DNA from 2 places in the Desulfonatronovibrio magnus genome. Region 2 is predicted to be linked to the other one. Evidence: predicted binding sites of a transcription regulator. Region 2 holds the regulator's gene; the other holds the start of a gene.
What was found. Region 2 encodes sigma-54, which starts transcription at its own class of promoters, with help from an activator protein. Its sites were predicted from a motif close to CTGGCACGGNNNNTGCTT; they were not measured.

Region 1: a site for sigma-54 is predicted at 2,316-2,333, ahead of LZ23_RS07535 (DUF4168 domain-containing protein). Genes of this name have one in related genera too.

What each region holds. Positions count from the first base shown of each region.
Region 1 is NZ_JYNP01000059.1:22,661-29,410, forward strand. It holds gene LZ23_RS22430 (PAS domain-containing sensor histidine kinase) at 1-721, opposite strand, end outside; gene LZ23_RS07530 (ferritin-like domain-containing protein) at 724-1,296, opposite strand; gene LZ23_RS07535 (DUF4168 domain-containing protein) at 2,454-2,861, shown strand; gene LZ23_RS07540 (hypothetical protein) at 2,933-3,151, shown strand; gene selD (selenide, water dikinase SelD) at 3,326-4,375, opposite strand; gene lon (endopeptidase La) at 4,785-6,750, opposite strand, start outside.
Region 2 is NZ_JYNP01000005.1:159,191-165,940, reverse strand. It holds gene rapZ (RNase adapter RapZ) at 1-197, opposite strand, end outside; gene LZ23_RS00825 (PTS sugar transporter subunit IIA) at 173-622, opposite strand; gene hpf (ribosome hibernation-promoting factor, HPF/YfiA family) at 626-1,171, opposite strand; gene rpoN (RNA polymerase factor sigma-54) at 1,872-3,308, opposite strand; gene lptB (LPS export ABC transporter ATP-binding protein) at 3,923-4,645, opposite strand; gene LZ23_RS00795 (LptA/OstA family protein) at 4,653-5,159, opposite strand; gene lptC (LPS export ABC transporter periplasmic protein LptC) at 5,159-5,710, opposite strand; gene LZ23_RS00785 (KdsC family phosphatase) at 5,703-6,236, opposite strand; gene kdsA (3-deoxy-8-phosphooctulonate synthase) at 6,229-6,750, opposite strand, start outside.

The DNA of each region.
Region 1 (6,750 bases), on a different contig from region 2:
TCTGGCTGAGCATTTGAGATCTTTTCAGCTCAACAGTTCTTTGTTCTACCAGTTGTTCTAAGTGATTTTTGTAGTTTTCAAGTTCCTGATGATACTCTGAAAGTTCCTGGTCTCGCTGGCGCAGGGCAGTTGACAGCAAACCTACTTCGTCCTGTCTGTAGATGCCGGGATATTGGGGCATTTCCTCGCAACTGCTGTTTTTGATGCATTCAGTAAGCTCAGAAAGATCAAAAAGGTATTTGTGGCTTATTTTCCAGACGATGAAAATGAATGCGGGAACAATTATGAGCAGTAAAATGCCTCCGATGTAAAGAATATACATCATGCCGGCTTTAAGAGGATCCTGGGAAAATGATACAATTATCTGTCCCTGTACCGCAGGGCCTGAGCCTATATCCTCAGACAGCTGCATTTCAGACAGTTCACCGCTTTCCATGAGCAGATTGTCATTTTGATCATAAATAGCCACACCGGTTATGCCCTCATAATCCTGGATGGCCTGGATCTGATCTCTTAGCTCAAGGTAGTTTATCTGCATTACAGGCTGGATCAATGATATGGAAGCCAGCCTCATATGAGACTGGATATTGTTCTGAAAGTTAGTTTCAAGGTATTTATAGCCCAGCCACAGGCTCAAGATTGCGCCAAGCATGGCAAGGACGCAGGCGAATAAGGCTATCCATAATGCCAGTTTGGTTCTGAGAGAATTAAATAAGTTCATGATTACTGCTGAATTTCTTTGAGCATGCCTTCAAAAATTTCCTTATGACTTTGTTCGGAGCGAACAATATTTTCAAGATTGTTGCGCAGGTCATCGTCCATATCAAAATCCAGTATTCTGGAGTAAAGATTAACAGCTCCCTGTTCAGCAGCAATGTCCTGAATCAAGACCCTGGAAGGAGTGTCGCCAGTCTGAGGGGGCCAGACAGCAAGGGTTGGTTCTGCCCCAGACTTTTTTAAAGCATTAGAGAGGATTACAGCATGCTCGACTTCATCAGCAATAATGGCTTTAATGGCAGTAGCATGGTTGCTGTCCAGCCAGTATGAGAGCAGGCCGGCATGATTTGCATACTGCACGAATGCACCGTGTTCATGTTGCAGGGCCAGATTGAGCAGTTCGGTAAGCTCACGGGAATACTTTGATTCTGGTGAAGCTGCCCAAACAATTTTGGCGCCGGTCAGCAGCAGTCCGGCAGCGCACGCACCGGATTTAAGAAGGGTCCTTCTGGAAATGAAATCATGGTTTCCAAGGGATTGGCCGATGGGGACGTGTGGAAGTGAATTATTATTGGGCATGGGCTTTTCTCCTGATAATTGTTTCAATTGGGAGGGTTTAGTGTTTATGGTAAAAAGCACCATTCCTGAAGTCTGTAAAGGAGGAATACAGCTTAGAAATGGAGCGTATTGGCTGTCAGAAAAATTTATTTAAACTGTATTAAGATAATCACTACCTGTAGTCATGAATTGACGCAAGCCTAATTGAGAAAAATATCTTTTTCATTCTAAATTGGTATGATATTATGGTTGGGATATAGTTGCAAGAGAAAAAAAACAAGTTGAAACTTTATCGGCTATTCAGATATGCGGTAGTTTCTTTAAATTGAACCAGCCGGACGTGGCTGGGACCGAACATTTTGAAAGTCAAAAACTCTCTACACGGGCGGCCCGGGACCGAACGTGTGGGTAACTGTCTTAAAAGTGGAGCCTGCATCCTGCAGGCTATTTAATTCCAGGCGGCTGGAAGCCGCCTCCACCTTGAAGAACAGTCCCATATTTGGAAATTGGGACAGTCCCCGCGAGGTACTATAAAAAAGTTTGATGCTGCATTGGTCCCTGGAAGAAATTGGCTTCAATGAAAAAATTTACACAGCGAGGGACAGTCCCTGTGCCAGGCGCAAAGCTCTCATCTTTGACGGAACTTTTCTGGTAATTGAGAATCAATCATATGTAAAAATCTTAAAATTATGAAAACTATAACCGTCTGATTTTGTTTATAATTTGGTTTTAGTTACTTAGAAGTTAATTATTGAAGAACAAAAGCCTGAATTCACTGCCTTACCCTGATAACAATTAACAATTAACAATTAACAAATAACAAATAACAGATAACAGATAACAGATACCTGGGTTGCGGGAACAGGCCGCATTAGTGTAATGTTCTTCAATAAAAAGGTGTTTGGCACAGAATATATGGCGCATGTGTTATATTGACTCATGTGTTTGTGCCAAGACATGGATTCTGCGATGAGTGGAGAAGCACCTGGATATGGTTGCTGTCAGCAGGATAAGAGGGTTTCAAACGGGATGGAAAATTTTTGGCACAGCCTATGCTATGTTAAATTTCAGGTTTGTTGATTGAAGAGTTTAGCGCAATTTGCAGAATTACATGATATTGAATTGATGGCTGCAGTGCTGATCTCAAATTTTTAATTAATTTTATTCAGGAGGTTTTAATGACTTTTCCAGGAAAGATCACAATTTTGGCCATTTCTTTTATCGCAGCATTGTTCCTTACCGCTGGCTATGTAAGTGCTCAGGAGTACCAGCAGGAAGGTTACCAGCAGGAAGGAATGATGCAGCAGCCAGGAGCTCAGATCAATGTCAGTGAGGCAGATCTTGACAAGGCAGCTGGTGCTTATGTGGAGATAACTGAAATAAGAGAGAATTTTCAGGAATCATTAGCTGGAATCACTGACCCTGAACAGGCCCAGGAGCTTCAGGAGCAGGCAGGTGAAGCCATGGTGGAAGCTGTTCAAAATAATGGCCTTGACGTGCAGCAGTACAACGAAATTATGGAAGCAGCTCAAGCGGATGAAGAACTAAGAAACAAGCTTCTCGGCAAACTGGAAGCTATGCAATAGTCTTAGCTGAATAAAGACTTTTTCAACAGGTTTAAAATATATATCAGTCGCGTGAAAGGAGGTAATAGCGTATGACAATAAAGCATATTATTATTACATTATTTGCAATCATAGCACTGAGCTTGAGTGTGGCCTGCGATCCTCCTCAGGAAGGAGATCAACAGGTACCACCAGCACCTCCAGGCGAGATGCCTGGTGAGGCTCCAGATGGATACCAGCAGCCAGGCGTTCCAGGAGGGCAAGACGGCTACGGCCAGCCTGATCCTCCACAGCAGCCTGAAGGCTATTAACATATAAACCATTCATGACTTCCTCCTCCAAAGGCAAGTGGTTCGACACAAGAAAGCCCCCTGATACAGGGGGCTTTTTTTGTGTTCATGTTCTCTATTGGTGAGCAATTACAAGCTTACATAGATTTTAAGTGCCTGCATAGAAGAGCCAGTCTCCATGCCACTTTCAAGGGCTTAGACTATTAGAATTTTTTCACCTGGATCGGCAAGGACCTGACCAATTATTGCAGAAGTAGTGACTTTGTTTTTGATTAAATTGTCCAGTAGTTTATGTGCATAAGCAGAGGGGCAGCAGATGAGCAAACCTCCTGAGGTCTGAGGATCATAAAGAAGATCCCGCGAGACAGGGGGGATGGCATTATCGAACCTGACCCTGCACTGGGCGAATTCTTTGTTTTTATAAGCTCCAGCAGGGATCATACCCATGGCTCCAAATTCAAGGGCGTCAGGCAGGGTCGGAATGTCTTTAAATGTGAGGCGGATGCTTTTTCCAGAACCATCTACCATTTCACCAAGATGTCCCAGCAGGCCGAAGCCAGTGATGTCAGTGCATGCACTGACCGGAAATGGCTCCATAACATGAGCGGCGACTTTATTGAGTTCAGCCATAAGGCGGGTTGTCTGGTCAATGAGCTTTTCTGAAGCAAGGCCGGCTTTTATGGCAGTATTTATGATTCCTGTGCCGAGAGGCTTGGTCAATATGAGAAGGTCGCCTTCATTTATGGCTTTTTTGGTCAGCACCTTAGAGGGATGAATAAATCCGGTGACTGAAAGACCATATTTCAGTTCCTTATCCTCCACACTGTGCCCGCCTACCAGTACCACGCCGGCTTCTTTCATTTTGTCCAGCCCGCCCAGCAAAATAGCGCGTAATATTTCCATATCAAGGTCCTTGACAGGAAATCCAACAAGATTCATGGCTGTTCTGGGTGTCCCGCCCATGGCGTATACATCGCTTAGAGCATTGGCTGCAGCAATCTGTCCAAACCAGTATGGATCATCTACTATGGGCGTAAAAAAATCCACGGTCTGAATCAGGGCCAGGTCATCAGAAACCTTATAAACTGCCGCGTCATCAGCTTTTTCCAAGCCTACTATGAGGTTGTCATCTACAGGGAAATCAATCCCTTTCAAGGCTTTTTCCAGGTCCCCTGGAGGCAGCTTGGATGCTCAGCCGGCTCCTGTGACGCTTTCTGTAAGTCGTTTAGTTTGTTTTTTTGTCATTAACAACGCATTTTAAACTATCAATTATTAGCTGTCCAATAGGTTCTATCAATAAACAGAGGTTAAATGTATTACTCTCATCGATAATAATCTCCTCACCCGGGCGGCCCGGGATCGAACCTGTGAGTAACTTATACCCCTCGTTCCCAGGCTGGAGCCTGGGAACAAGAAAAAGACTGGATTCCGGCCTTCGCCGGAATGACGGCAAAAAGTAATAATTTGCTTTAACCGTCACCCCGGACTTGATCCGGGGTCCAGTTGTTTTTAACCTTGAAAGAGCAATAACCCCCTGGAACCTTATTCTTCAGCCTTCAGCCTTCAGCCTTCAGCCTGAAAAGTACGGTTATCGCCCCTACTTAACGATTCTTGTTTAAATTGAGTTGTGGGCACAGCCCGCATCAGTAATAGTTTATTGAGCGGGCTGGCGGTACTCTTCCTTAATGAGCTTGGCAGATACCGGCAGGCAGTTTTCCCTGCCGCAGAACAGTTCTTCGGGTGTTGTTCCGAGAAGAGCCTGAGACAGCACTTCATCCATATGTTTAACAGGTATTACTTCAAGGCCTTTGAGTACATTTTCCGGCACTTCTTCAAGATCCTTTTCATTGCCTTCTGGAATAAGTACCTTGGTTACAGAAGCTCTTCGGGCAGCGAGCAGTTTTTCCCGAAGTCCGCCAATAGGCAGAATTCTGCCTCTGAGAGTTATTTCTCCGGTCATGGCTACATCATTTTGCACTGGGAGATTGAGCAGGGCGGAAATCAGACTGGTTGCCAGGGTTACGCCGGCTGAAGGCCCGTCTTTGGGAGTGGCTCCTTCCGGCACATGAACATGAATGTCAATTTCCTTGTAAAAATCAGGCTTAAGGCCGAATATTTCAGATCTTGACCGGATATAACTAAGGGCAGCCTTTGCGCTTTCCTGCATGACGTCACCAAGTTTTCCAGTGATCTCAATTTTGCCGGTACCAGGCATAAGAGCTACTTCCACGAGCAAAATTTCTCCTCCAACCTGTGTCCAGGCCAGGCCGTTGGTAACTCCAACATGCGGAGTCTCTTCACGTTCACTGTGTCTGATTTTGGGAACGCCGAGGTAAGAAGGGATACTGGTTTTACTGATCTGCACCCTTTTGTTCAGGTCTTCTTTCTGTTCCACCAGCTTTTTGGCTACCTTGCGACAGATGGAGGCGATTTCTCGTTCCAGATTTCTTACACCTGCTTCTCTTGTGTATTGTCTTATAATTTCCGAGATGGAACCCTCGGAAAAGGATACATTTTCAGACTTAAGTCCGTGGAATTCGAGTTGCTTGGGGCAAAGATAGTTCTTGGCAATTTTGGTTTTTTCAGTTTCAAGATAGCCGGGCAGCTTGATAATTTCCATTCTGTCCTGCAATGGCAGTGGAATGGTATGCAGGTAGTTGGCTGTTGTAATAAAAAAGATATTGGAAAGATCATAATCAAGATCCAGATAATGATCGTTAAAAGAGTAGTTTTGTTCTGGATCAAGCACTTCCAGCAAGGCTGATGAAGGATCTCCCCTGAAATCAGTGCTCATTTTATCCACCTCATCAAGACAGAAAACCGGATTGTTGGTTTCCACCCTTTTCAGGCTCTGAATGATTTTACCGGGCATGGCACCTACATAAGTTCTGCGATGACCCCGTATTTCGGCCTCATCGCGGACACCGCCCAGAGAGAGTCGAATGAACTCCCGGCCTGTAGCCCTTGCTACTGATTTGGCCAGAGAGGTTTTTCCAACACCGGGAGGGCCCACCAGGCATAAAATAGGGCCGCGCATTTTTTCCACCAGGCTTTGTACTGCAAGATATTCAAGTATGCGCTCTTTTGGTTTTTCCAGACCATAATGGTCCTTATCCAGGATATCCGTGGCTTCAGCAATATCAATTTCTGTTTCTTTGAGCTCATCCCACGGTAGTGATAAAATCCAGTCAATATAGTTGATCAGTACACTGTATTCTCCTGCGTTGGGAGGCATGGTTCTAAGTTTTTTTAGCTCTTCCATGGCCTTTTCCCGGGCCTGATCAGACATGGCTTTTTCTTGAACTCTCTGCTGCAGATGGTCAAGTTCCGCCTTGGGATCATGGTCACGACCCATTTCCTTGTGGATGGCCTTGAGCTGTTCAGTCAGGTAGTAGTCACGCTGATTCTTTTCCATCTGCTTTTTAACTCTGGATTTAATTTTCTTTTCCAGAGAAAAGACTTCTATTTCACCCTGGAGGTGGGCATAAGCCATTTGCAGGCGCTTGAAGGGATCAAGCTGTTCCAGAACCGCCTGTTTGTCCTGAAAATCCACCTTGAGATGGGGCATTACAGCATCTGCTATGGATCCTGGCTGATTCAAGTTCAAAATGGACAGGATG
Region 2 (6,750 bases):
CCGGCAAAAAGGTTCAGAACAGAAGGCACAAGACTGACGGGCAAGCCGTCAACAGTAAAAAAACCCAGATCCTCAAACACATTAAGAGCTGTACTTTTGCCTGCACCGGAAAGCCCTGTGACAATAATCAGCGGGTAGCAACCACTACCCGCTGATTCTGCTGTCTGAGATCTCAACGTCTGGTTATCAGATTCCATAAATCATCCCTGTCTGAGGCACTCATAAATGACTCCTTAAAAGACTGATCCTGAAGAAGCCTGGAAATATAGGCAAGTATCTTCAGGTGCTTGCCTGCACTTTTCTCCGGAGCAAGTACCAGAAAAAAAATATTGACCAGCTTGTGATCAAGGGAAGCAAAATCAACCCCTTGCAAACTTCTGCCCACCACAAGAAGCACTTTGTCCAGGTTGTCAAGCTTTCCATGGGGTATGGCTACTGCATCTCCAATACCGGTGGTACCAAGATTTTCTCGAAACAGCAAAACCTCAAAAATCTTCTGCTTATCCAGAAAGGGGTAAGCTGCCGTTAAGGGGCTGATAAGCTCAGCCAGAACTTCGGTTTTGGTTGCTGAAGCCAGGTCGGCAATAATCTGGTCTTTATCTAAATACTCAGTAAGGTTCATAAGTTACATGCCCGGATCAATAAACCCGAAGTCTCCATTCTTTCTTCTATAGACGACATTGATACGTTCAGTTTCAGCATTGAGAAATACAAGAAAATCATAATTTAAGCTTTCCAACTGCATGGCAGCCTCTTCGAGATCCATAGGCTTGGGTTCATAATGGTCAGTGGCCACAATTCTTGGCTCGCGTTTACCACTGTCAACAGGCCCGAAATTGATGATGTCCATCCTGACCTGTTTTTCCCTGGCTTTTTTCTTTTTGTCCTTTACTTTTTCCCGCTGTTTTCTAAGCTGGGCTTCCACCTTGTCCAGACTTAAATCCACCGTTGAATACATGTCCTCAGTTTCTTCTGTAGCTGATATATGCATGTCCTTGCCAGTTAGAATGACCTCAGCTATGTGACGAAATTTTTCCACCTCCAGATTAACCTGAAGTTCTGCAGCATCGTTTTCATTAAGATATTTTGAAAGCTTTTCATATCTCTCCTGAGCATACTTTTTGAGATGTTCAGAAGGCTCAAAGTTTTTGAAGTTGAATTTGATCTGCATGCTGATCCTCCTTTGAGATATCAAGTTGTGTATTGGTTGTATCAGTTATTATGATTTGGTAATCGTTCAGCCTTTTGTATGGAGGCAGGGGGCAGGCACTCCGGGCCCCACTTGAGCAGGAATGTCCAGATTCCTGAATATTCCGCCTTCAGCCTGAAAAGTCCAGTTAAAGACAATAAAGAAGACATTTTTTTAAAAACCAGGCATCGGTTCTCAAAAAGGCTGCCTATTAATTTGCCGCCTGCCTTGTTAAGCAGACGTAGTCTCCGTCGCAGACGGGTTTAACTGGGTTCCCCGGCAAATGAAAAAACATCTTTTTTTCCTTTGCGCCCTTTGCCTGCCCGGTTAAACATCGCTGAAAGCGTTCCTGCGCAGCAGGGTTTAACTGGGCGTCTTGAGTGAGTCTTTTTACCCAGTTGAATACACAAAGTGTAGGCTCAGCCATTCAACAGGGGCGAACGGGCGGTTAAAAAATCTGTAATAGTTTAGCCCTTTTCTAAGGAAAGCAGGGGACAGGCACCCCAACCCTTGTTTTTTGTTGATGTAAAACACAGACTTAATAAAACAAGGGCTGGGAGAGCCAGTCCACGTGCCACATGCAAATGGCTAAACTGTTACAAAAATCTTTTTTTGTGTTGCGGGCAAAGCCCGCATTAGAAAAAGGTGAACTCCGTCTCAATTCACATATATCAGTAAATGATCAGAAAAATTTTTTTCTTTTGGAGGACGAAGGTATCTTCAATGCAGCCCTGTACTTGGCCACAGTTCTCCTGGCAATATTGACCTCAAGCTGTTCTTTTAACGCATTGGCAATCACGTCGTCACTTAAAGGTTTTTTGGGGTCTTCTTCGGCGACCATCTTTTTTATGGCCGCTTTGACACTTTCAGACCCTACCACACCACCACTGTCCATGCTTAAAGAGCTGTTGAAAAAAAACTTGAGCTCAAAAACACCAAAGGGCGTTGAGACAAATTTATTGGTGGTAATCCGACTGACTGTTGACTCGTGCATATTAATATCTTCTGCCACTTCACGCAAAATAAGCGGCTTGAGCCTGGCAACGCCAAGTTCAAAAAACTCTCTTTGAAACTTGAGGATGCTCTCCATTACCTTGTACAATGTTCGTTGTCTCTGATGCAGGCTTTTCATCAGCCATATGGCAGAACGGGTTTTTTCCTGAATGTACTCGTTATCCTTTTTATTCTTATCGGTTTTTTCCAGCGAATCCTGATAAAGTGTGCTCAGTTGAATGGGGGGAATTCCATCTTCATTGAGCACGATGGCAAAATCCTCTTCATACTTGTAAACATAGATATCCGGGCTAACATAGACAATGTCCTCACTTCCGTAGCTTGCCCCCGGGTAAGGATCAAGGCTTTGCAAAATTTCTATACATTCCTTGAGGTAGTCCTTGCTTATCTTAAACTTCTTTAGAAGAGGAACAAAACGATTTTTTTCAATATCTTCAAGGTGTTCCGTGACCAGCTCAGTTATAATTGGTCCTGTTTCATTAAGGGCCCTGAGTTGAGTCAACAGGCACTCGCGCAACGTTCTGGAGGCAATGCCCACAGGGTCAAAATTCTGAACCTTGCTCAAAACTGATTCAACCTTGTCTTCTGTCAGATTCAGCGACTGGGCCAGTTCAGCTGTATCGGTCTTCAGGTAACCCTTTGAATCGATGTTTCCAATAATCTCTTCGCCTATCCTGATTTCTTCTGCAGTCAAATTCTGCAGATAAAGCTGCCAGGTAAGATGACCTTCCAAGGATGGCTTGGAAGAATACCTGGCTTCAAAACTCTGCATCTCCTCGGGAACTTCCCACTCCCTGGAACCAGCCTGTTTTGATGTGCTTGAAAAATGTCCGAGATAATCTTCCCAGTCAGCATTGTTGATCATTTCCTTTTCTTCGGCTGTCAACTTTTCTTTTACTTCTTTTCTGTCACGGGCCTCTCTTTCGCGATCCTCATCAGCGGCAGGCTGCAGCTCTTCAAGAAGCGGATTTTCAAGAAGTTCCTGCTGGACCACCTCAAGAAGCTCCAGCCTGGACATCTGCAACAATTTAATGGCCTGCTGCAGTTGGGGAGTCATCACCAGCTGCTGGGTCAGTTTAAGATTCTGTCTCAGTTCCAGGGACATAGTATTATTCCGTTAAGTCTGTTATCCATAATTAGGTATCTGTTCACACCACATTACTCTACTTTCAGATAAAGCCTGCATCCTGATTTGTTTTGGCCATTGCAGTTTGTTTGACCAGCCCTGAGCCCGTTAGTCAAAACCATGAACAGGGAAAACCTCTGGATTGTTTGAAACAATTAATGGTTTTGACTTACGGGCTAATGCTGGGAGTTTGCAGCAAAAGAAAACAAATCAGGATGCAGGCTCACCTCTCAGCATGGTGAATAGTTACAGTCTGATTTTATATATCAACAAAAAACAGGGACTGGGTGCCTGCCCACTGCTTTCTTATAAAAAGGGTATCTGTTTAGCGCTTTTAAGGAAAGCAGGGGACAGGCACTCCAGGACCCACTTGAGCATCAATTTGTGCTCAAAATGACTCATTTTTGGGACAAGTGGGTCCTGGAAGAGCCAGCCCCCCACCGGGCTGTATGCCTCCGGGCAGGAAGCCTTGCCACATCCAAAGCGCTAAACAGATACAAAAAAAAAAAATCCTAAACTGTTACATTTTCAAAGGATTTGAAAAATGCCTGAAAGCAGCGAATCAGCTTACCATACGGGAAAACATGACAAACTTACAAGCAAAAAGATTCACCAAGGTAGACTGCCCTTGCCCTGGTGTCATTGATAATCTCCTGAGGCGTCCCATCGAGTATAACTTGTCCGTCATATACAATGGAGGCTCTATCACAGATCCGCAGGGTTTCCCGCACGTTATGATCTGATATCAGCACTCCTATTTCTTTTTCCCTGAGCTTGAGAATGATTTTCTGAATATCATCCACAGCAATAGGATCAATACCGGCAAAAGGCTCGTCAAGCAGTATAAATCTCGGATCCTTGATCAGGGCTCTGGCAATCTCCAGACGTCTGCGCTCCCCCCCGGACAGAAAGGATGCTTTCTGGTGAGCCAGCTTGGATATGCCAAGCTCATCCATAAGCTGATCAGCTTTTTGCAGTCTGTGCTTTTTGCTTTTATGTGTATATTCCAGGATAAGCATCAGATTTTCAAAAACTGTCAGATTTTTGAAAATTGAACTTTCCTGGGGCAGATAACTGATGCCCAGACCAGCTCTACTGGGCAGCGACAACCCGGTAATATCCTGCTTGTCGAGAGATACGCCACCTTTGGTTGGCGTTATAATGCCCACCAGCATGTAAAAGGTCGTGGTCTTGCCGGCACCGTTGGGCCCAAGCAGCCCAGCCACCTCTCCCTGCCTGATATCTAAGGATATACCCTTGACCACAAGCTTTTTACCGTATCGCTTATAAACGTCAATGGCTTTAAAGCTGTTCACCCCTGGTTTATTCCTGCTGCTCGCTTTCTGAATAAAAAATTACTCTGACTCTTCTATCGGGTCCGCCCAGGACCTCGGAAGTATTTTCCAGCATGTTGATAAGAACAATCTCACCCTCAACCCGATTCTTGTCCTCCATAAGGACTGGGTTTCCTTCTAAGGTTGCCTGGCCAGTGTCAGGATTATATGTGAGCAACTCACCTTTACCCTCTCTGTTCATGCTCTTGATGCGCACATTGCCCCTGGCAATTATTTTTTCAATTTTATCCTGCTGATCAGCCTCATCCTGCTCTGCATTCTGCGGCTTTATATGTACATGCAGCTGATCAGACCAAAGCTCAAGCTCTGCCCTGATAACATGAACATTGCCGGAAAAGATTACAATATTATCGTGTCCGGTATAAGTCATCTTGTCAGACGTAATATCTGTAATCTGATCCTGAAGCCTGTTTTCAGCAAGAGCAGGAGCAAACGCCCACAATAACGAACAAAAAATAATTGTCAGGATTTTCATCAATTCACTGTCCTGTTTTGAAGCAGGGTTTTTACACCCCCAAGGGCCTCTAATCTGTCCTCATTTAAATAAAATCTGGCTTCCGGGCTGTTGAGGGCCATTCCATTGCCCACAAAAGTCACGCCTTCACGGAGAAGAATAAAATCCTCCTCTCCCATGTATGACGCTCTGCCGGACTCAATTATCAAACCACCATAATCCGCTCTGACATCAGGCCATAAATGCACCATATTTTCTGTTTGCAAAGCCTGGCCATGGGAAGCTGTGATCACTACAGGAGCAGAGTCTTCTTCAGTGTAATAGGTAATGACTGGATTATAAAGGACAAAAAGATCATCCTCACGCACAAAGCCTGCATTGTCAGAAATCACTTTCCATGTCTGGCGGCCATCCCTGCCCTTGGTCATAGTAAAATCACGGATATTCATATCTACTTCCATTTCAACATTCAGGTCGGTTAAACCCGGTCCAGGGCTTGTATGCCAGAAGGTAATGAACAGAAAAGATAAAACAGCCGCACTGAAAAATAATGGAGCAAATTTTTTAATCATCAAACTGCCACTTCTGCCATTGCTCCTCTCTCAGTCCACGAGCCTCCAGAATCAGCATAATTGCCTCACGCACAGCACCATATCCGCCAGACTTTTCAGTTACCATGCGGGCAATATTCTTGATCTCCGGTTGCGCATTGGCCACTGCCATGGGCACGCCTACCTTGAGCATGGGTCCGGCGTCCACCCAGTCATCCCCGAGATAGGCCATTTCATCAAGACCATACCCGGAATCTTCGGCAAGCCTCTTTAAGAGGGGCACTTTATTTATATGACCGTGAAAATAGTGAGTGATGCCCAGCTCAGTTACTCTGGACTCAACAGCCGCGGATGAAAGTCCGGTTATAACTGCTATTTCAAGCCCTGCTGCCTGGGCTGCCTTTATTCCCAGGCCATCCTGAACATTAAATCTCTTCATGATACGGCCCTGGCTGTCGTAATACAACCCACCATCTGTCATGACTCCGTCAACGTCAAGGATCAGCATTCTAATCCGGGAAAAAGCAAGTTTGAGAGCATCATTCATTAACAGCCTTCCTGATTTTCAGAAGAGTTTGTACAAGGGGTTTGAGCTGGTCCAGAGGCCATGAATTTGGTCCGTCACACAATGCCCTTTCAGGGTCTGGGTGAACTTCCATGAAAATGCCGTCAGCTCCGGCAGCCACTGCCGCCCTGGCCATCAAAGGCACAAATTCCCGCTGCCCCCCCGAAGACGTGCCCTTCCCTCCGGGAAGCTGCACAGAATGCGTAGCATCAAAAATTACCGGATGCCCCAACTCCTTCATAACAGGCAAAGACCGGAAGTCAACCACAAGGTTGTTGTAGCCAAAAGAAGTGCCTCTTTCAGTAATCCATATTCTGGCGCTGCTGCTGCGCTGTCTGATTTTGGAGACAGCCTGATGCATATCCCAGGGAGCAAGAAACTGTCCCTTTTTAATATTAACGATTCTCCCGGTATCAGCAGCTGCCAGTAAAAGATCAGTCTGCCTGCAGAGAAAAGCCGGAATCTGGATAACATCCGCCACTTCTGCAATTGATGC